3 regions of the Mesorhizobium sp. WSM4884 genome follow, and region 3 is predicted to be linked to each of the others. Evidence: riboswitches for the same ligand, from Rfam matches in the RefSeq annotation. Region 3 holds a riboswitch; each other region holds the start of a gene.

Evidence for each region. Region 3 has a riboswitch for cobalamin ahead of bluB (5,6-dimethylbenzimidazole synthase). Riboswitches for the same ligand answer to the same signal wherever they lie in the genome.
Region 1: it holds a riboswitch for cobalamin, as region 3 does, so the genes downstream of both, P9236_RS01775 (CbtB domain-containing protein) here and bluB (5,6-dimethylbenzimidazole synthase) in region 3, are expected to answer to the same signal.
Region 2: it holds a riboswitch for cobalamin, as region 3 does, so the genes downstream of both, P9236_RS01575 (DUF1636 family protein) here and bluB (5,6-dimethylbenzimidazole synthase) in region 3, are expected to answer to the same signal.

The regions. Positions count from the first base shown of each region.
Region 1 covers NZ_JARTVO010000001.1:390,911-397,748, forward strand. Annotated here, with positions in the region: gene P9236_RS01755 (DUF1624 domain-containing protein) at 1-114, opposite strand, end outside; gene P9236_RS01760 (MFS transporter) at 330-1,529, shown strand; gene P9236_RS01765 (aromatic ring-hydroxylating dioxygenase subunit alpha) at 1,498-2,700, opposite strand; gene P9236_RS01770 (gamma-glutamylcyclotransferase) at 2,834-3,520, shown strand; cobalamin riboswitch at 3,649-3,847, shown strand; gene P9236_RS01775 (CbtB domain-containing protein) at 3,884-4,063, shown strand; gene P9236_RS01780 (CbtA family protein) at 4,079-4,876, shown strand; gene cobU (bifunctional adenosylcobinamide kinase/adenosylcobinamide-phosphate guanylyltransferase) at 4,869-5,390, shown strand; gene cobO (cob(I)yrinic acid a,c-diamide adenosyltransferase) at 5,392-6,021, shown strand; gene cbiB (adenosylcobinamide-phosphate synthase CbiB) at 6,018-6,838, opposite strand, start outside.
Region 2 covers NZ_JARTVO010000001.1:349,545-356,382, forward strand. Annotated here, with positions in the region: gene P9236_RS01565 (cobaltochelatase subunit CobN) at 1-1,986, opposite strand, end outside; gene cobW (cobalamin biosynthesis protein CobW) at 2,018-3,055, opposite strand; gene P9236_RS01575 (DUF1636 family protein) at 3,052-3,486, opposite strand; cobalamin riboswitch at 3,526-3,734, opposite strand; gene P9236_RS01580 (winged helix-turn-helix domain-containing protein) at 3,765-4,964, opposite strand; gene P9236_RS01585 (NADH-quinone oxidoreductase subunit A) at 5,299-5,664, shown strand; gene P9236_RS01590 (NADH-quinone oxidoreductase subunit B) at 5,655-6,236, shown strand; gene P9236_RS01595 (NADH-quinone oxidoreductase subunit C) at 6,241-6,838, shown strand, end outside.
Region 3 covers NZ_JARTVO010000002.1:302,605-309,442, forward strand. Annotated here, with positions in the region: gene dxs (1-deoxy-D-xylulose-5-phosphate synthase) at 1-677, opposite strand, end outside; gene P9236_RS04075 (pirin family protein) at 908-1,828, opposite strand; gene P9236_RS04080 (DUF2277 domain-containing protein) at 1,838-2,104, opposite strand; gene P9236_RS04085 (exodeoxyribonuclease VII small subunit) at 2,147-2,398, opposite strand; gene P9236_RS04090 (histone deacetylase family protein) at 2,402-3,328, opposite strand; cobalamin riboswitch at 3,444-3,623, shown strand; gene bluB (5,6-dimethylbenzimidazole synthase) at 3,666-4,403, shown strand; gene P9236_RS04100 (hypothetical protein) at 4,431-5,411, opposite strand; partial or broken gene P9236_RS30850 (hypothetical protein) at 5,525-5,668, opposite strand; gene P9236_RS04110 (MarR family transcriptional regulator) at 5,759-6,211, shown strand; gene P9236_RS04115 (isochorismatase family protein) at 6,257-6,826, shown strand; gene P9236_RS04120 (hypothetical protein) at 6,828-6,838, shown strand, end outside.

The DNA.
Region 1 (6,838 bases), on a different contig from region 3:
GAAGTGATAGCTCGCCATGGCGATCAGCGCGATGCCACGCAGGACGTCGATGGCGGCGATGCGGCTGTGTTTCGGCGCGTCCTGGACGGCTTCGCTCGTCGTTTGAAGGCTCATCATCTCGCAATCCGATTCAGTCGTGCCAAACGACTATCACGGTTCGCGCGAACAACAGAGGGGCCGCTGCCATTCGGGGAATGGCGCGCCGCTTTAGGCCAGCGGCGGAAAGCCTTTGGCCGGCTTCGCTTTTCGGCCTCTCGGAGTCGGTTTCCTGCTACCTGCCTGCCGGTAGTCCGGCCAGATTTGGCGAGCGATTCACTTTCGGAGGGCCGATGTCCACCCATGTGCGCCATCCGATCTGGCTTCCGGCTCTCAGGCCAACCGATGCGCGCACCTTCGCCTCGCTCTACGCGGTCGAATCCTTTGCCCGCGCCACGATCTCCAGCGTCATCCCGATCCAGGCCTATGAGATCCTGCGCAACGAGCAGATCGTCTCGATCCTCTACACCGTCGTCTCGCTGCTCGGGCTTTCGGTGACGCTGTTCATGCCGATGCTGATCCGCCGCTTCGCGCGACGCTGGGTCTATACGGCCGGCTGCCTGATGCTAGCGATCGGCTCGGTGTTCTTCGTCACGCACACGCTGCCGGGGCAACTCGCCGGCATGCTCTGCCGTGTCATGGGGGCGAGCGCGCTGTCGATCACGCTCAACCTCTACATCATGGATCACATCCGCAAGACCGACTTCATGCAGGCGGAATCGCTGCGCATGGCCTGGTCGATGTTTGCCTGGACGGGCGGACCGACGCTCGGCATCTTCCTCTACACGCGCTTCGGCATCTATGCCGCGCATGGCGCGGTCGTGGCTTTCGCGCTTGCGCTGCTCGCGCTGTTCTGGGCTTACCGGCTGGGCGACAACCCCTCGATCCGTCCCGGCAAGAGCGGGCCAGCCAATCCGCTCGCCAATATAGGCCGTTTCGTCACGCAGCCGCGGCTGCGCCTCGCCTGGCTGATCGCCTTCGGCCGCTCCTGCTTCTGGACGACCTTCTTCGTCTACGGTCCGCTGTTCATGGTGATCACCGGCGAGGGCAAGCTTGCCGGCGGACTGCTGGTGTCAGCGGGCAACGCGCTGCTGTTCATGGCGATCTTCTGGGGCAAGGCGGGAAAGCGTTTTGGCGGCCGCCGCACGATGACCTTCGCCTATTTCGCCATGGCGGCGATGCTTTTCGCGGCCGGCGGCGTCGGCGAAGCCGCGCCGCTGCTCACCGCCGCCTTCCTGCTTTGCGGCGCCTTGTTCACCATCGCGCTCGACGCGCTGGGTTCGACCGCCTTCATGCGCTCGGTGCGCTCTTACGAAAGGGCTCAGATGGCGGCGGTCTACCGCACCTATCTCGATTTTTCCGAGCTGACGCCGCCGCTGGTCTATTCCGTGGTGCTTTCCTTCTTCGGCCTCGGCTCGGTGTTCGTCACGCTTGGCCTATTGGCGACTTTCTGCGGCTTCTTCACCTGGCGCTATCTGCCGAAGTCGTTTTGACTGGGGACTGAAATGCCGCGTGGCGCCCGCGCACCCACTCGTGGAAGCGGCGCAAATCATATTCTTCGGGCATCAGCACGCCGGCTTCGTGACGGATCGAGCGCAGGCCCTTCTGGTTGACCTCGCAGATTGCGGCGTCCTCCTCCAGCACCTGGGTGCCGAAGGCGACGATATTGTCGATATCGGTTTGCGCGAGCGCTTCCGGCGCGAAAAGCCATTCGGCGGTGAGCTCGGTCTGCTCGGGTCCGAGCGGGGCGAGCCGCACCGTGCGGACATAATCGACATGGCCGACGATGAACATCGAGGGCAGCGACGTGGCGTAGGTCTGGCCGGCGGTGCGCTCGGCCGGCGTCAGGCCGGCAAAGATTGGCCCATGGACGCGTCCGTCGCGCGACCAGGTCTCGGCGCCGGCGCGCAGACCGCCGGAAAACTCCGGCGCGTCATTGTCGGCGTGGCGCGTCCATTCCGGATCGTCGTGCCTCGCCATCAGGCCGCGGCCGTAGATCGGCACCAGCCGCGACAGATCCTTGTGCACGCCCGGGCAGTGCAGGCACTCGTTGAAGTTCTCCCAGAAAATCTTCCAGTTGCAGTTCATCACCTTGCTGAGCCGGTGGCCGGTGACGAGCGTCTCCAGCGGCCAGTTCGCAAGATCGCCGGAAGCGGGATCGAAGGAGGCTTCCGCCGAGTCATCGGCATCCTCGGCAAGGTTGACGAAGACGAAACCTCGCCAGACCGACAGCGCCACCCGGTAGAGCGGGTAATCGGCCTTGTCGAAGCCTTCGGGCAGCGATTTCGACGGCACCCGCACCAGGTCGCCGCGCAGCGAGTAGGACCAGGCATGGTAGGGGCAGGTGAGCAGCCTTGCCTTCAGCCGCCCAGCGCTTTCCTGGCAAAGCTGCGAGCCGCGATGCCGGCAGGTGTTGTGGAAGGCTCGCAGGCTTCCGGTTTCGTCGCGCAGCACGACGACTTCCTGCGAGCCGATGCGGGACGTTCGAAAGGCGAGAGGTTCCACGAGATCGGCCTCGCGGCAAACCATCAGCCAGCTTCGGTACCAGATCGTGTCCAGATCGCGCTGGTAAGCCTCGGGTTCCCGATACGCCGTGGCGGGCAATGTCGGCTCGAGGCTGGTAAGACCATTGTAGCGATCGCGTCCGCTCGGATTCGGCTGCATCGGCTTCTCCTTCGCTGCCGACAGCCGACACCCGGCCAAGGCCGTTGTCAATTGCGGGCCATTGTGGCGTCCCGGCACCGCCCTTAAAGTCGTTTCCGACGCTGGCGCTTGCCGGCTGGTCGGGATCGCAAATATGCCTGCAAGAACGATGTCGCTCACCGAGGAGCTGGTCGCTCGTTGTTTTCGAGTCGTCGAAGACAGCGGCCCCGATCCGCATGCCGCGCATCTCGATAACGCCGACTATGAGACGATGCTGGACACCCTGGAGGCTGAACTCCCCGCCGACGAGCCGCTCTGGCTCTTCGGCTATGGTTCGCTGATCTGGAAGCCCGAGATCGATCATGTCGAGGAGCGGGTCGCCGTCGCGCGCGGCTGGCACCGTTCCTTCTGCATGAACATGACGCGCTGGCGCGGTACCAAGGAGCAGCCGGGCCTGATGATGGCCCTGGATCGCGGCGGGCAGTGCAAGGGCGTCGCCTTCCGGCTGAACGGCAACGACCGCCGGCAGGCATTGGACAAGCTTTTCCGGCGCGAGATGACGCTGAAGCCGACAAGCTATCATCCGCGGCTGCTCAACCTGACGGGCAACGCCGGACGCTTCCGGGCGCTGGCGTTTGTGATCAACCGCAAAGGCACGACCTATGCCGGTCCGATCGAGGAGAAGGTGGTGGTCGAGAGGCTGGCGACATCCTGCGGCCATTGGGGCTCGGGCGCGGACTATCTCTACAATACGGTGAAGAACCTCGAGCAGCGCGGCATTCACGACCGCCATTTGTGGCGATTGCAGCAGTTGGTTGCCGAGCGGATCGCCGCTTCTTAAAGCCTGTCTGCCGAAAGTGGGAACCGTTTTCGGGACAAAGACATGCGTGGGGTCGGAAACCCAAACCCGTGCCGCAATCACGCTGCGACGTGACGGAATTTGGTTTGCCGGGCGCGGCGATTCTGCATATAGTCTGCGCCGTCGTCGGTTCCGTTTTTGGAGCCAAGAGGGAATGCGGTGAGGGTGGAGTTTCCACCCAAAGCCGTGGCTGCCCCCGCAACTGTGTGCGGTAGTCCTCTCCATAAACCACTGAGGGTTTTCCTCGGGAAGGTGGGGAAGGGCGCGGATCCGCGAGCCAGGAGACCTGCCGGCGACGGGAAAGTTGACTTCGATGCCCTCGGGTGGAGGGCGAAAGGACAAGACATGAATACCGCTTCCGTCTCCCTAGGCGCCTCCGTCTCCTCGCAGTCGCGCATCATGCAGCTGGCCTTGGCCGCGCTGCTCGGCATTTTCGTCGTCGGTTTCGTCGGCTTCTCGCATATCGATGCGGTCCACAACGCCGCGCACGACTATCGCCATTCGATGGCTTTTCCCTGCCACTGAGCAAGGCCTGACATCATGAACCTGTTTCGCAACGTCGTGTTCATCGCGGCGATCGCGGGGCTCGTGGCGGGCATAGCGCTCGCCTGCATGCAGGCCTATGCGACCGTGCCGCTGATCCTGAAGGCGGAAGTCTATGAAAAGGCCGGCGGCGGTCATCACCACGATCATGCCGCCGCCAGCACAAGCAACAACGCAATGAGTTCGGCCGCTCCGGCGGACAACGCGATGAGCAGCGCGGCTCCGGCGCCGGCGGAAGCAACTGCTCCGGCCGAGGACGAGGGCTGGGCGCCGGCCGACGGCTTCGAGCGCTTCGCCTTCAACGTGGTCGCCAACATCGTCACCGGCATCGGCTTCGCGCTGATCCTGGTCGCGGTCTCCGAATTCGCCGGCGGCATCGGCAACTGGCGCCAGGGCATCTTCTGGGGCCTTGCCGGCTTTGCCGTGTTCACGTTGGCGCCCGGCCTCGGCCTGCCACCCGAACTGCCGGCGATGCCCGCGGCCGAGCTTTTGCCGCGCCAGATCTGGTGGATTTCGACAGTGGCCGCGACGGCCGCCGGGCTCGGTTTGATCGCTTTCCGAAAGTCGCTGCCGCTTGCGATCCTCGGTGTTGCGCTGATCGTGGCGCCGCACATTGTCGGTGCGCCGCAGCCGGAAAGCTTCGAGACCGCGATCCCCGAAGGCCTGCATCACCAGTTCGTCGTGGCGGTGACGCTCACCGATCTGGTGTTCTGGCTGGTGCTGGGCGCAGTTGTCGGCGTGGTGCGCGGCCGCTTCACCGGCACGGCGACCAGCCTGCGCGGCAGCTTTGCCTGATCGCGCCAAGGGTCGTCTGACCTTCATCGTCGGCGGCGCGCGCTCGGGAAAGAGCGCGCATGCCGAAACCTTGGCGACGGCAAGCCCGTCGCCCTGGACCTACATCGCCACCGCGCAGGCCTATGACGACGAGATGCGCGAGCGTATCGCGCTGCATCGCGCGCGCCGCGGCGAAGGCTGGGTCACCGTCGATGCGCCGCTCGATCTCACCGACGCGATCGAGGCCTTGCCCGATCACCAGCCGGTGCTCGTCGACTGCCTGACATTGTGGCTTACCAATCATATGCTGGCCGACCATGATATCGAGGCCGAGTGCCGGCGGCTGACCGATGTGCTGTCGCGTCCGCGTGGGCCCTGGTTCGTGGTGTCGAACGAAGTCGGGCTCGGCATCGTGCCGGACAATGCGCTGGCGCGCCGGTTCCGCGATGCTGCCGGCCGGCTCAACCAGCAGGTCGCGGCGGTTGCCGACAGCGTGTTGATGATGGTGGCGGGGCTGCCGCTCAGGGTGAAGTGACATGGCCGAGATCGACGACAAGACCATCAATGAGGGGGACGCCGAACGCCATCGCGCCAAGATGGCCAAGCGCAAGGCGGTCCAGGATGCCGAGGTGGCTGGCAAGACGATCGAGAAGGGACTGCTGATCGTCAACACGGGGCCGGGCAAGGGCAAGACCACGGCTGCCTTCGGGCTGGCGCTGAGGATGCTCGGCTACGGCAAGCGTGTCGGCGTCGTCCAGTTCATCAAGGGCAAGTGGCATACGGGCGAAAAGGATGCCTTCGCCGCTTTCGGCGACCGCGTCGTCTGGCACGCGATGGGCGAAGGCTTCACCTGGGAAACCCAGGACCTGAAGCGCGACATCGCCGCCGCCGAAGCCGCCTGGGCGAAGGCGCTCGAGTTGATGGCCGATCCCTCGATCAGCCTCGTGGTGCTCGATGAGCTCAATATCGCCCTGCGCTACGATTACCTTGATCTGGAGAAGGTGGTCGCGGCGCTGAAGGCGCGCCGCGAGGGCCTGCACGTCATCGTCACCGGCCGCAACGCCAAGCCGCTGCTCGTCGAGGCGGCCGACCTCGTTACCGAGATGGGCCTGACCAAGCACCATTTCTCGGCCGGCGTTAAGGCGCAGCAGGGAATAGAATTCTAACCGGCAATCAGGATGGTCACGTAGATCACGGCCGCTGACAGGATGCCGAACAGCGCAATCAGCAGCCCATCGGCGACTCGATAGAGTCTCAGCGCCTGTCTTATGTCGGTGCTTTCCGCCTCGCGCCGGCCGCCTTCGCCCATGAAGGCGTCCTCGACGATATCGCCGCCATAGCTGCGCGGCCCTGCTAGGGCTAGGCCCAAGGCACCGGCCATGGCGGCTTCCGGCCAGCCGGCATTGGGCGAGCGATGCTTTTTCGCGTCGCGGCGCATGACCAACCAAGCCTCCCGGGGATCGGCACCTTTGACCAGGAAGGCCGCGAGCACGATCAGCAGACCGGTGAGCCGCGATGCCGGCAGGTTGATCCTGTCGTCGAAGAGCGCCGCGGCGCGGCCGAAGGCCTCATATTTCGGCGTGCGGTGGCCGATCATCGAATCGGCGGTGTTGGCGGCCTTGTAGGCAGCACCCCCGGCCAGCCCGCCGATGCCGGTCCAGAAGGCTGGCGCGACGATGCCGTCGGAGAAATTCTCGGCCAGGCTTTCGATCGCCGCCCGGGCGACGCCCGCCTTGTCGAGCTTTTCCGGATCGCGGCCGACGATGCGCGAAACGGCGATACGGCCAAGCGTCAGGCCGCCGGTCTCCAGCGCATCGGCGACATCCTCGACATGCTCCGCCAGGCTTTTCTGTGACAGCAGCGATGAGCCGAGGATGGCTGCAATGACAAGGCCGGATGGGAAGATCAGCCAGAGCAGGACATGCAGCGCCAGGCCGATGGCCGCCGGCACCAGCAGGATGACGAGCAGCGCCTGGACGCCGC
Region 2 (6,838 bases), on a different contig from region 3:
GCCGAGGGATTTCTGCAGCCAGAGGCCAAAGGCGATGAGTTCGTGGCGCGGCGGCAGCGTCGGATCGTGATAGTCGGCGCGGCGGTCGGCGGAGCGGCCGCGATCGGGGGCCAGCGCCACGGTGACGTTGCCGAAGGTCGCGGCGCGGAAGGGGAAGCGTTCGTTGGGGGCTGCTTGGGACGGTCGGCGTTCTGTCGCGCGCCCCTCTGTCCTGCCGGACATCTCCCCCACAAGGGGGGAGATTGGCAGTTTCGTCGATGGCACTATTCCTGCGGCGTTGGCGATTGGCGAAAGAGCAGATGAAAGAGCAATCTCCCCCTTTGTGGGGGAGATGTCCGGCAGGACAGAGGGGGGAGCCTCGCGCAACCCTCCGTCGTCTTCGATGCCGCCCCAGGCAGCCTTGACTGCATCACGCGCGCCTCCCGGCAGTTCCGTGGACGAGCGCAAGTAGTCTTCTAGACTTAACCCGCGTCCACCAACCTCCAGCAAATCCAGCAACGCGCGCGGCGATTGTGGAATCCCGTCAACCGCATAGCCCTGTTCCTTAAGGTCGTGCAGCATGGCGAGCACGCTCGAGGGCACGTCAAGCCCGACGGCATAGCCTGTACGCCCTGGCGCGCTCGGATAGTCCGGGATCAGGATCACCAGCTTGCGCTCGGCCCGCTCCGTCCGCTGTAAGCGAACGAAGGCCGCGACGCGCTTGGCGACCTGCGCGACCCGATCGGCCTCCGGCCGGTTGGCGAAGGCGCGGAAGGCGAGCGCCGGATCGGTTTCAACCTCGCCCTTGAAGGCGATCGCGCCGGCCAGGATGCGGCCGTCGAGCTCCGGCAGCACGACATGCATGGCAAGGTCGGCGGGCGCCAGGCCGCGCTGGTTCTTCTCCCAGACCTCGCGCCTCGTCGTGGCGACGATGACCTGGAACACAGGCACGCCGGCGCGGTCGAAGAGCGTTTCGGCGCCCGGCTCGGCGCCGGAGGCAAAGGCGGTGGCGGTTACGATGGCTGACGGGTTCAGCGATGCGAGGGCAGTTTCGACAAAGGCCTGGGACGCCGGATCCTTGAGGCTGGAGACGAAGATCGGCACTGGGGTGAGGCCTTGCAGCTTCAATGCTTCCGCGAGAGCGTCGATAGGCGCGACGTCTGCCGCCAGCAGCATCGAGCGGTAGAAGAGAATGGGGATGACCGAGGTGGTGAGATTACCAGCGTCGAGTTCCGTCACACCCCCCTCTGTCCTGCCGGACAGGGGGGAGATTGAGCTGTCATCGACGATTTCGCCAATCGCAGATGCTGTTGGTGGTTCTGCTGCTGACCTGGAAGAATTGGCGCCAAGGCCAGCGACGGCTGATCTCCCCCCTTGCGGGGGAGATGTCCGGCAGGACAGAGGGGGGTGCGAAGGATCGCCGAGTTTTGCGAAACCCGGCTTCTCAACGACGCCGACTCCTGGCTCATAAAACCCCGCTTTCGGCACGCTCACTGCCTCAGCCACCATCACGTCCGACCCAGCCAGTCGGGCCAATCTCCGCACCAACACAGCCATATTGGCCGGGCCGCCTTCGCGGAAATAGCCGAGCAAGGCGTCGAGCTCGGCGCGCGGCAGCGTCGAGCCTTCGATCAGGCGCTGATCCTCGTCATGGCTTTCGCCCGGCAGCAGCGCCAGCTTGATGTTTCGTTCGCGTGCGACCGCCGCAAGCTGGTCGCAGCCATAGCGCCACCAGTCGTAACCGCCGAGAATGCGGACCAGGACGACCTTGGCATGGCGGGCGACGCCGTCGATCCAGAGGTCCACGGACATCGGATGGCGCAGGTCGCGCAGCGCGGCGAGCCGCATCGACGGCAGCCGCTCGGCGTCGGCCTTCCAGGCGGCAGCCAGTCCGGCGAGATCGCTATCGGTGAAGGACAGCGCCACGACATCCGCAGGTGTCTGCCTGAGGTCGATCGGCTCGGCGAGATCGTCGAGCGAGGCGGATGTCGTGGCGAGGATATGCATTGCTTTTCGTGTTGGGCTTTTCGTGCTTGCCTCAGCCGGCGAGGATACGCTCGACCGCAGGGCGATTCAGCCCCTTGAGGCCGATGACGACGAGCCGCGAGCGGCGGTCGTCCGCAGCCGTCCAGGCGCGGTCGTAATAGTGATTGACGCGCGGGCCGACGGCCTGCAGCAGCAGCCGCATCGGCTTGCCGCCGACCTCGACGAAGCCTTTCACGCGCAGCACGTTTTCCTGCTCGGCGGCAAGGGCGACGCGTTTTGCCAGCTCGTCCGGATGCGAGATCGACGGGATATCGATGACGAAGGAGTCAAAATCGTCATGCTCATGGTCGAGCTCGTCGTCATGATGGGTCTTGCGGTTCTCGATGTCGTCCTCGACGGCAAGGCCAAGGCCGAGCAGGACTGACGGATCGACCTTGCCGTGCGTTGTCGGCACGACTTTCACGGCACGCGCCACATGCTCGCCGATGACGGCGTTGGCGCGCTCCGAACCCGCCGCGTCCATCAGGTCGCTCTTCGACAGGATGATCAAGTCGGCGCAGGCGATCTGGTCCTCGAACACCTCCTCGACCGGATCGTCATGGTCGAGGGAATCGTCGGCAGCGCGCTGCGCCTTGAGCGCGTCCATGTCGGAGGCGACGCGGCCGTCGGCCAACGCCGGGCCGTCGACCACGGCAATGACGCCGTCGACGGTGACGCGGCTCTTGACCGTCGGCCACTGAAAGGCCTGAACCAGCGGCTTCGGCAGCGCCAGGCCGGAGGTTTCGATCAGGATGTGGTCGACCTTCGGCGAGCGTGACAGGATCTGGTCGAGCGCCGGCACGAAATCGTCCGCCACGGTGCAGCAGATGCAGCCATTGGCGAGTTCGACGATGTTCTCCTCCGGGCAGGTGTCGATGCCGCAGCCTTTCAGGATCTCGCCGTCGATGCCGACATCGCCGAACTCGTTGACGATGATCGCCAGCCGCTTGCCTTTGGCGTTCTCGAGCAGGTTGCGGATCAGCGTCGTCTTGCCGGCTCCGAGGAAGCCGGTGACGACGGTGCACGGAACACGGGAAACGGAAACGTTCATGGTCGGTCCTTCAGGAGATCGAGAGGCGGGATGCGGGCAACGAGCCCGCGCTTGAGGGAATCGGGCCGGCCGCGCCACGGGATGAGGCCATCGGTCGACGTGGCGAAGAGCTTCGCGCCGGCGACGAGGTCGGCGCCGCTGGTCGTTTCCAGGTCGCCGAAGACATAGCTCCAGCAGCCGTCGCGCAGCAGCGCGGCACTCAGGCGGCGCTTGCAATTGCCGAGGCATTCGACAGTGCGGATGCGGATATCCTGGCCCGACGCTGCGCTGCGCGTATCCTCGGCCAGCAGGGCGCCGGCGCGCGGACGCGCGTCCGAACCGGTTTCGTCACGGCAGGACGAGCAGACGATGACGGTCACGCCGGCCAGCGCGTCATCGCGCTTGGACGAAACGTCCGCGATATTAGCCGGGAAACTGCCGTTGCGATCCAAAACCATGCTCCTTGCCCGGAAAACCCGCCGGGCGATCGGATACTTCAACTCTCAGACGGCAGGTCTCCTGGCTCGCGGGTCATCGCCTTCTCGTGCCGCCTTCCCGGGGAAATCCCAGTGGTTTTCGGCTGAGGCTCTTCGCTCACAGTTGCGGGGACAGCCGCGGATTTGGAATTTTTCAACTCCGCACCGCATTCCCTCTTGGCTCCTCCCTTTGCCGGGAGAAGACCGTCTGGGTCAGGATTTAGGCTTACGGCCATGCGCCTGTCAACGCGCGGCTACGACACCCGGATGTCGGCCAGCGCCGGACCGAGGTCGCCGGCGGGTGTCACCTCGATGCGCTCCAGGCCAAGCCAGCGCTGCATCTGTTTCAGTTCGTCGAAGAGCTGGGCAGCCGTTTCGGGCGGAGCGTGGGCTTCAGCGTAGGCGGCGTGGACGCGCAGCACGCTGGCCGGGCGATCGGCCCGCAAGTCGACACGCGCGACGATCCGGTCGCCGAGCAGGAAGGGCAGCACGTAATAGCCATATTGGCGCTTTTCGGCCGGCGTGTAGATCTCGATGCGGTAGCGGAAGTCGAAGAGCTTTTCCGTCCGCGTGCGCTCGAAGACGACGGGGTCGAACGGGGCGAGCAGCGCGCGCGCCTCGATCCGGCGCGGAAAACGGGCGTCCTTGTGGAGATAGGCGGTCTTGTCCCAGCCTTCGACCCGCACCGGCAGCAGCTCGCCGGCCTCGACCAATTCCTCGATCCTGTCTTTCGTGTCGCCTGGCGCCAGGCGAAAATAGTCGCGGAGGTCGCTATAGGTGGCGACGCCATGGGCGCGGGCGGAAATGCGCAGCAATTCGCGATGCGCGTCCTCGACCGAGGGCACCGGCAGATCGAGCACGGCCTGCGGCAAAACGCGCTCGGGCAGGTCGTAGTAGCGCTCGAAGCCGCGCCGATAGGCGGTGGTGATGCGTCCGGCCCAGAACAGCCATTCGAAAGCGTGCTTGGCCTCGCTCCAACCCCACCAGCCGCCATTGCCCTTGTGGCCCTCGATGTCGGAGGCGGCGATCGGCCCGCGTTCGGCCACCTCCTTATAGATCTCATTGATCATCGCCTTGCGCTCGCGGCCCCATTTGGCGAGGCCGAGATACATTTCCTCGCCGCGTTCGGCGCGCTGCATGCGCCAGCGCAGGAGTGGATAGGTCTCGACCGGAAGGAACGACGCCTCGTGCGCCCAATATTCGAAGATGGCGCGCTTGCGGGTCACGGCTGCATTGTCCAGCAGCGCAAGCGGGTAGGGGCCGAGGCGCGAATAGAGCGGCATGTAATGGGCGCGCACCACCGCGCTGACGGAATCGATCTGCAGCAGGCCGGTCCGGGAGAGCACGCGGGCGAGGTGCCGGCGGTTGGGCTCGCCGCCCGGACGAGGGTCCGTAAAACCCTGCGCGCCGAGCGCGATGCGCCTTGCCATGCGAAGAGAGATTTTTTCCTTCATCAAGGTGCCTTTGCCTCGATCCGTTTACCTGATTTCCAGCCGGTGATTCCAGCCATGCTAACAGGCAAATGGCGGGAGATCTGTCAGGAGAGAAAAGTGGAGTAAAAAGTGAAGGAAATCAAACAGGAGCGGATCGGACCAGTTTCTTCCGATATGGCGTCCAGCGCCGGATTTTGAACAAGGTTTGACTTGCGTCGCCGAAACCGCTGCGCTAACCCTCGCCGCGTTGCAGCATGGCCCTTTAAAACGGTTCAGCGGTTAAACTGTCACGCTTCCGCATTAGAGTCCGTTGCTGTAATCAAAGTGAACTGGCCCGCCAAAGGAAAGTCGCCGCATGAGCGCACTCCTAAGTTCGTATCTGCCCATCGTCCTGTTCATCGCAGTGGCGATGGTCGTCGGTCTCGCGCTGATCATCGCGCCGTTCCTGGTGGCCTACCGCAATCCCGACCCGGAAAAGCTTTCCGCCTATGAATGCGGGTTCAACTCCTTCGACGACGCCCGCATGAAATTCGACATCCGCTTCTACCTGGTGTCGATCCTGTTCATCATCTTCGATCTCGAGGTCGCCTTCCTGTTCCCATGGGCGGTGTCCTTCTCGAAGGTCGGCATGCTCGGCTTCTGGTCGATGATGGTGTTCCTGGCGGTGCTGACCATCGGCTTTGCCTATGAATGGAAAAAAGGAGCGCTGGAATGGGATTGAACGACAGTTCAGGCACCCTCGTCGCGCCGAAGCCCAAGGGCATCATCGACCCCAACACCGGCAGGCCGGTAGGGGAGGACGATCCCTTCTTCCTGGAAATCAACAACGAGTTGGCCGACAAGGGCTTCCTCGTCACCTCGACCGAAGCGCTGATCACCTGGGCGCGCAGCGGCTCGCTGATGTTCATGACCTTCGGCCTCGCCTGCTGCGCGGTCGAGATGATCCACACCTCGATGCCGCGCTACGACAGCGAGCGTTTCGGCGTCGCGCCGCGCGCGTCTCCCCGCCAGTCCGACATCATGATCGTTGCCGGCACGCTGACCAACAAGATGGCGCCGGCGCTGCGCAAGGTCTACGACCAGATGCCGGAGCCGCGCTACGTCATCTCGATGGGCTCTTGCGCCAATGGCGGCGGCTACTACCATTATTCCTATTCGGTGGTGCGCGGCTGCGACCGCATCGTGCCGGTCGACATCTATGTCCCCGGCTGCCCACCGAGCGCGGAAGCGCTGCTCTACGGCATTCTTCTGTTGCAGAAGAAGATCCGCCGCACCGGCACGATCGAACGGTGAACCAATGGCCCTGGCGTTGAACGAACTCTCCACCTATCTCGGCGAGAAGCTCTCCGGCCGTATCGGCGAAGCCGTGCTTGCCTATGGCGAGCTGACCGTTTCCGTCGAGCCGGGCAACCTGATCGAGGTGGCGACCTTCCTGCGCGACGATCCGCGCTGCCAGTTCATCTCGATCATCGACATCTGCGGGGCCGACTACCCGTCGCGGGCCAAGCGTTTCGACGTCGTCTACCACCTATTGTCGCCAAAGCAGAATGGGCGCATCCGCCTCAAGGTCCAGGCCGACGAGGAGACGCTGGTGCCGTCGCTGACCTCAGTCTACCCCGGCGCCGACTGGTACGAGCGCGAGACCTACGATCTTTACGGCGTGCTGTTCTCCGGCCATCCGGATCTGCGCCGCATCCTTACCGACTACGGCTTTGACGGCCACCCGCTGCGCAAGGATTTTCCGCTCACCGGCTTCGTCGAGGTGCGCTACGACGACGAGGCCAAGCGCGTGATCTACGAGCCGGTCGAGCTTAAGCAGGAATTCCGCAATTTTGATTTTCTTTCTCCCTGGGAAGGGACGGACTACGTCCTGCCGGGCGACAAGAAAGCGAAGC
Region 3 (6,838 bases):
ATGGCGCGGTCGGCGCGCTTGCCGAGATAGGACGACAGCTTCTTGCCGAAATCGCGCAAACCCAGATAGGCCTTGCCGGATGCGAGCCTGGCCAGATAGGCGCTCATGGCACCGGTCGGCGGGGCGATCGACATGTCGTTGTCGTTGAGGATGACGATCAGGCGGGCGTCGAGCGCGCCGGCATTGTTCATTGCCTCATAGGCCATGCCGGCGGACATGGCGCCGTCACCGATGACGGCGATGACGTTGTTGCGGCCGCCAGCGAGCTCGCGTCCCATGGCCATGCCGAGGCCGGCGGAAATCGAGGTCGAGGAGTGGGCGGCGCCGAATGGGTCGTATTCGCTCTCTGCCCGCCGGGTGAAACCGGAGAGACCACCCTCCTGGCGGAGCGTGCGGATGCGGTCGCGGCGGCCGGTCAGTATCTTGTGCGGATAGGCCTGGTGGCCGACATCCCAGATCAGCCGGTCTTCCGGCGTGTTGAAGACATAGTGCAGCGCAACCGTCAACTCGACGACGCCGAGGCCCGCGCCGAGATGACCGCCGGTGTGCGACACGGCATCGATCAGCTCGGCGCGCAGTTCCGCCGCCAGCTGCGGCAGCTCGCTCTCCTCAAGCGTCCGCAAATCCGCGGGGATGCGGACCTTGTCGAGGAGCGGCGTATCGGGCTTCGGGTTCACTCTGGTGCGGCCTGCTGAAATCTTAACGTTGCATCAGAGCGGTTAACCGTTTCACCGCACCGCTCTGTCTTTTCTGTTTCACACAATTCCGGACGGAAAACCGCTTCACACTTTCCCGGAATTGCTCCAACCTTCACAATATGCGCCTTGATCATGCGCGAAATATGCCGCTGGCGAGCGAATGTAAATGCGTGTCAGTGACGCGGTTGGCGCAGGATGTCCGTCCAGCTCTAACCTTCCGGCAGCGGAATGAATTCTTCCTCATCACCAGGAACGATATCGAAGCGGCCTGTCTTCCATTCTTCCTTGGCCTGCTCGATGCGTTCCTTCGAGGACGAAACGAAGTTCCACCATATATAACGCTTGGAGCCCAGCGACGCTCCGCCGAACAGCATGAAATGCGCGCCGCGCTCCGACGAAACGACGATCTCCTCGCCCGGTTTGAACACCAGAAGCCGCTCGGCCGGGAAGCGGTCGCCGGCAATCGAAACCTCGCCCTCCAGCGTGTAGATGGCGCGCTCCTCGGCGTCGGCCGTGATTTTCACGCTGGCGCCCGCCGCGAGCCGCAGATCGGCATAGAGCGTTTCCGAGGCGGTCGCGACCGGCGAGCGCAGGCCGGAAAATTCACCGATGACGACGCGGCCGCTGACGCCTTCGGCGTCGATCTCGGGCAGGCGGATCACCGACGTGTTCGCGAAAACCGGGGCGATTTCTTCCTGGCCGTCCGGCAGCGCAAGCCAGGTCTGCAGGCCGGAGATCGACATCGGCGCGCCGCGCAGCTCTTCCGGCGTGCGTTCCGAATGGACGATGCCGCGGCCGGCGGTCATCAGGTTCACGTCGCCTGGCGCGATCACCATCTCGGTGCCGAGCGAATCGCGATGCCTGATCTTGCCGTCGAACAGATAAGTGACGGTGGAGAGCCCGATATGCGGATGCGGACGCACGTCGATCGCGTGGCCGGCGCGCAGGATGGCCGGACCCATGCGGTCGAAGAAGATGAACGGTCCGACCAGCCTGCGTTTCGCGGTCGGCAAGGCGCGGCGAACCTCGAAGCCGCCAATGTCCTTGGCGTTGGGGATGACCATCAATTCGATCTGGTCGCAGGCGAATGCATCGCCGGCCTCCGGATCGTTACCCGGGAAGAAGCTCATGTCACGACCTCAGGCGAAGCGGAGCGCGGACCTGGCTTTCGCCTTGGCGGCCTCTTCCTCGCGATTGCGCGGATGCTGGGTGGTTTCGAGGTTGTCGAGCAGCTCGCGCGCGGCGGCCGCGATCGCCTCGACGGCGTGGTGGAAGGCATGCTCGTTGCGCTTGGACGGCTTGGTCGAGCCACTCAGCTTGCGCACGAACTGCAAGGCCGCGTCATGGACCTCGTCGTCGGTCGCCGGCGGATCGAAATTGAACAGGGTCTTGATGTTTCGGCACATGCTTGGACTCCTTGCCTGTTTCTCCCCCCCGCCGCTTCCGTTCTATTCGGCGTCGAGCGGCTCCGTTCCCACCGGCTTGCCGTCGCGCGACAGTCTGATCTTCTCGACCTTGTCCTCGGCGGCCTTGAGCAGCCGGTCGCAGTGGGCCTTCAGCGCCTCGCCGCGTTCGTATATCTTGATCGACTGGTCGAGCGGGACATCGCCGCGCTCCAGATCGTCGACGATCTTCTCCAGCGCGTCGAGCGCCTGTTCGAAGCTCATCGCCTTGACGTCTTCGTTAGCTTCATCAGCCATAATTCATCCCTTCATCAGCCGCCCGACATGGGCGGCGACCGAAAATGCCAGTCCTTGCAGATCGTAGCCGCCCTCCAGCAGGCTGACGAGCCGGTTGCCGCTGTGGCGCCCGGCGCGATCCATCAGTTGGCCAGTCGCCCAGTCGAAATCATCCTCGGTCAGGTTGATCTCGGCCAGCGGATCGCGATGGTGCGCATCGAACCCGGCGGAAATGATGATCAGGTCCGGCTTGAATGCATCGATCGACGGCAGCACGCGCGACAGGAAGGCGTCGCGGAACGTGTCGCTGCCGGTGCTCGGCGCAAGCGGCGCGTTGACGATATTGCCTGCGCCGGTTTCGCTTTTGGCACCGCTGCCAGGATAAAGCGGCATCTGGTGCGTCGAGCAATAGAGCACCGACGGATCGTCCCAGAAAATGTCCTGCGTACCGTTGCCGTGGTGGACGTCCCAGTCCACGATGGCGACACGCTCGGCCTGATGCTTCTTCTGCGCATGACGAGCGGCGATCGCCGCAGTGTTGAACAGGCAAAAACCCATCGCGGTGGTCTTTTCAGCGTGATGGCCGGGCGGGCGGGCGGCAACGAAGACATTGGCGGCGCGGCCTTCGAAGACATCGTCTATCGCTGCATTGGCGGCGCCGATCGCCGTCACCGCGGCCTGCCAGCTTTTCGGACTGGCGCTGGTGTCGGCGTCGATCGAGACGATACCGCTCGCGGGAATGGCCGCGCGAATGCGGGCAACAAAATCCTCCGGATGCGCGTAGAGGATCGTCGCCTCGTCGCCTTCCGGCGCCTTGACACGGTCGAGGGCCGAAAAAGCCTCGTCGTCCAGCACGCGTTCGATGGCGCGCAAACGGTCCGGCCGCTCGGGATGGCCGGGCGGCGTGAGGTGTTCCAGAAATACCGGATGGGTGTAGAGACGGGTAGCCATGCCCCCTAATCTAGGCACCTGTCGCCCGGATAGCCATGTTCCAGCACCGAATGATTGGGGAAAATCACGCCGTGCCGTGTCGCTGGCGGCATTGGCGCGGCCTCCGCTTCACGATAAGGTCCCATTGCTGCCTGGTGCCCGCGGACGCGGGAGAATCGGGAACACGGTTGAATTCCGTGGCGTGCCCAACGCTGTGAGGGGGACCGCGCCGGCAAAAGCCACTGTCCTGGACGGGAAGGCGCCGGATGCGGGTCGATCCCGAGCCAGAAGACCGGCCCGGCAGACATGGTCGTCCGCATGGTCAGGCGGAAGACTGCTTATCGCAAGGGGACAAGCGATGCAGGAACGAACGGCCGCCACGAGCGGCGACGACTTCGACCAATTGGCGCGCGACGCCGTCTACCGGGCGATGTTCACAAGACGGGACGTGCGCAGCCATTTTGTTTCGGACGATCTCGACGATCGCGTGCTTGCGCGGCTGCTGACGGCCGCCCATCACGCGCCATCGGTCGGCTACATGCAGCCGTGGAACTTCATCGTCATCCGCGATGCGGCAAGGCGACGACAGGTGCGCGACCTGTTTCTGGCCGCGCGCGAGCAGGAACTGCCGGCGATCGAGGCGGAGCGGCAGGCGCTCTACCGCAAGCTGAAGCTCGAGGGCATCTGCGAAAGCGCGCTAAACCTGTGCATCACCTGCGACCGACAGCGCTCGAAGAATTCGCCGCTCGGGCGCTGGCACAATCCGGAGATGGACCTCTACAGCACCGTCTGCGCGGTACAGAATTTCTGGCTGGCGGCGCGCGCCGAAGGCGTCGGCGTCGGTTGGGTGAGCATCATCGAAACCGAGGCGCTGAAGCGGCTCTTGTCGATCCCCGAGCATGTCACGCCGATCGCCTATCTCTGCGTCGGCCGCGTCTCGGCATTCGCGCCGAAGCCGGACCTCGAAGCGCATGGCTGGGGCAAGCGCCTGCCGCTGCCCGAGTTGGTGATGAGCGAAACATTTTGCGGTGCCGGCGAGGCACCGCTCAAGTCGGCGATCGCCCGCCTTGGTTCGTGGGAACGAGCGAAGCCGTGATCAGTCTGCCGTCGTGGAGGCTGCCATTCAAGCAGCCCGGGGCGAATCCCAGCGCGAGCCGCCGAAGGAGCCGAGCGCCTTGTCGCGAAGCTCCCTGAATTTCGACGAGGCCTCGGCCAGCCGCCGATCCCAGTCAGGATTCGGAACCTGGCCCTCGATGGTGTCGAAATAGACCTGCATCAGCGAAGCGATGGCGAAGGGTTCGATGAAGGCAGCCTTGAAGGCCCAGGCGAAGACGATAGCGAGCACGAAGGCCCAGCCGGCAAGCTGCCCCGGCATCACCCAGAGGATGGCGGCTGCCGGGGCAAGCATCAGCAGGAAAATGACGAAGGACACACCCCACATGATCACAGCCAGCCAGACGGCGTTCTTGACCATGTGCTTGCCGTTCTGCGCGTAGAGCACGACGCCCTGCCTGGCGGTCTCGAATGGCGAGTTCGAGTTGATGCGGATGTTGTAGCCGAGGATGATCTCGTCGACATAGGTCAGCGACAGGCGGATGACCGTGTTGATGAAGCTGACGAGGCCGCTCAAGCCGGGAATGGGCAGGAACGCCGCGATGCCGCCGATCAGGCCGGTGATGGCGCGGACGGCCCCCTTCACCAGCTGATCGACGACGAAAAGAATGTTGGCCTCGGCGAAACGCTGGGTCACCACTTCCTTCGCATAGGCGATCTGGCCCTGGCCGTCGGGAACGTCGTGGCCATCAATGAGATGAACCATGACGGCGATGTGGCCGGCCTTGAGGACATAGAGGATATATTCGCGGATCCAGTAGACGGCGATGGAGACGACACCGAAACCGACCACGCCGCCCCACAAGGCAAACGACATCGGCCCGTCCGGATCGGTGGAGATATGGCCGACGCCGTAGCCGACGCTCGCGCCGGTGCCGGTCGCCATGATGTAGGCCACCGTGATGCCGAAATAGACGATCATGCGAAAGACGATGAACGGCCATGTCCGCATCATGATGGACACCGACCGGCCGATGCTGAAGTCCCACATGGCCCCGACTCTCCCGCCTCAGAGTTGGCCGGGAAGGATGCGCTCAGGCCTGCGATTGTCAATTGCGGCGGCGCGGTGACCGCCTCAAACCGGTGCACAAACCGGCGATATCGTTACCCGATCGTGCGGTCAGGGCTTTTGCGCAAGCCTTCGAGCAGCTGCTTGAAGGCCGCTATCGCCTTCTTCGATGTCGCTTCGGGGTCTTTGGAACTGGCGATGCGCTGCGAGGCCTGGCTACTGGCGCCGTTGAGGGAGGCGAGATTCCGGCTGTGCCGGTCAAGCAATAATACAGATAGACTGCTAAGTTTAACTTGACAGTTTACCTGAATATATGACATTTGATCGCCATGCACGATCAATCGGAAGACCCTCGCTCCGCACGCGCCGCCGCCTTGGCTACCGAACTCCGAGCCTTGGTCGGTAAGCTCAAGCGCCGCCTTCGCGAACAGGCGGATGTCGGTGATCTGACACCATCCCAGGTGTCGGTGTTGCTTCGCCTGGAAAAAGACGGTCAGGCCACCGCGTCCAGCCTCGCGCGCGCCGAGGGCATGCGGCCGCAATCCATGGCCTCTGTTGTCGCCGCCCTCGAATCGGCAGGCCTGGTGAGCGGTGTGCCAGACCCTGCCGACGGGCGGCAGACCCTCCTGTCGCTCACTGACGCCTGCCGCCAATGGGTGCAGGAGGGACGGACGGCGCGGCAGGATTGGTTGTCACGACGGCTGCGGGCCCGGCTTTCCAGCGACGAAATGGAAATCGTCGATAAGGCAGCCGAACTGCTCAATCGCGTCGTTGACGACTGAGCCATTCCCGAACCCGCGAAACCACGTCTCTCAACAGGACATCCCATGGCGCTGACAACGCTCGACCCGAATACAGCCCTGCTCGTCGTCGATCTGCAGAAGGGCCTTGTCGGCTCGCCCTTCAACCATCCCTTGGAAGACGTGGTGGGCCAGGCCCGCACGCTGATCGAAGTGTTTCGCAAACATGGCTTGCCGGTCGTGCTGATTAACGTCGCCGGCAGCGCGCCCGGCCGCACGGAGCAGCCACCGCGTCAAGGCGGCACCCTTCCAGACCGGTTCACCGATTTCATCCCCGAACTGGACCAACAGCCAGACGACATTGTCGTGACCAAACGGAGCTGGGGCGCCTTCGCCAGCACCGATCTCAACGAGCAGTTGGGGGCAGCGGGCGTGACCCAGGTGGTCATCGCGGGCGTGGCCACCGGAACGGGCGTCGAGGCAACCGCGCGGCAGGCCTATGAGCTGGGGTTCAACGTCACCCTGGCGACCGACGCCATGACGGACACGCGTTCCGAGGCACACGAATACAGCATCAAGAACGTCTTCCCACGACTGGGAGAAACCGGAACCAGCCAGGAGATCATCGATCTCCTGGCGCGGACGAGGAGCGCGTGATATGCCCTGGCA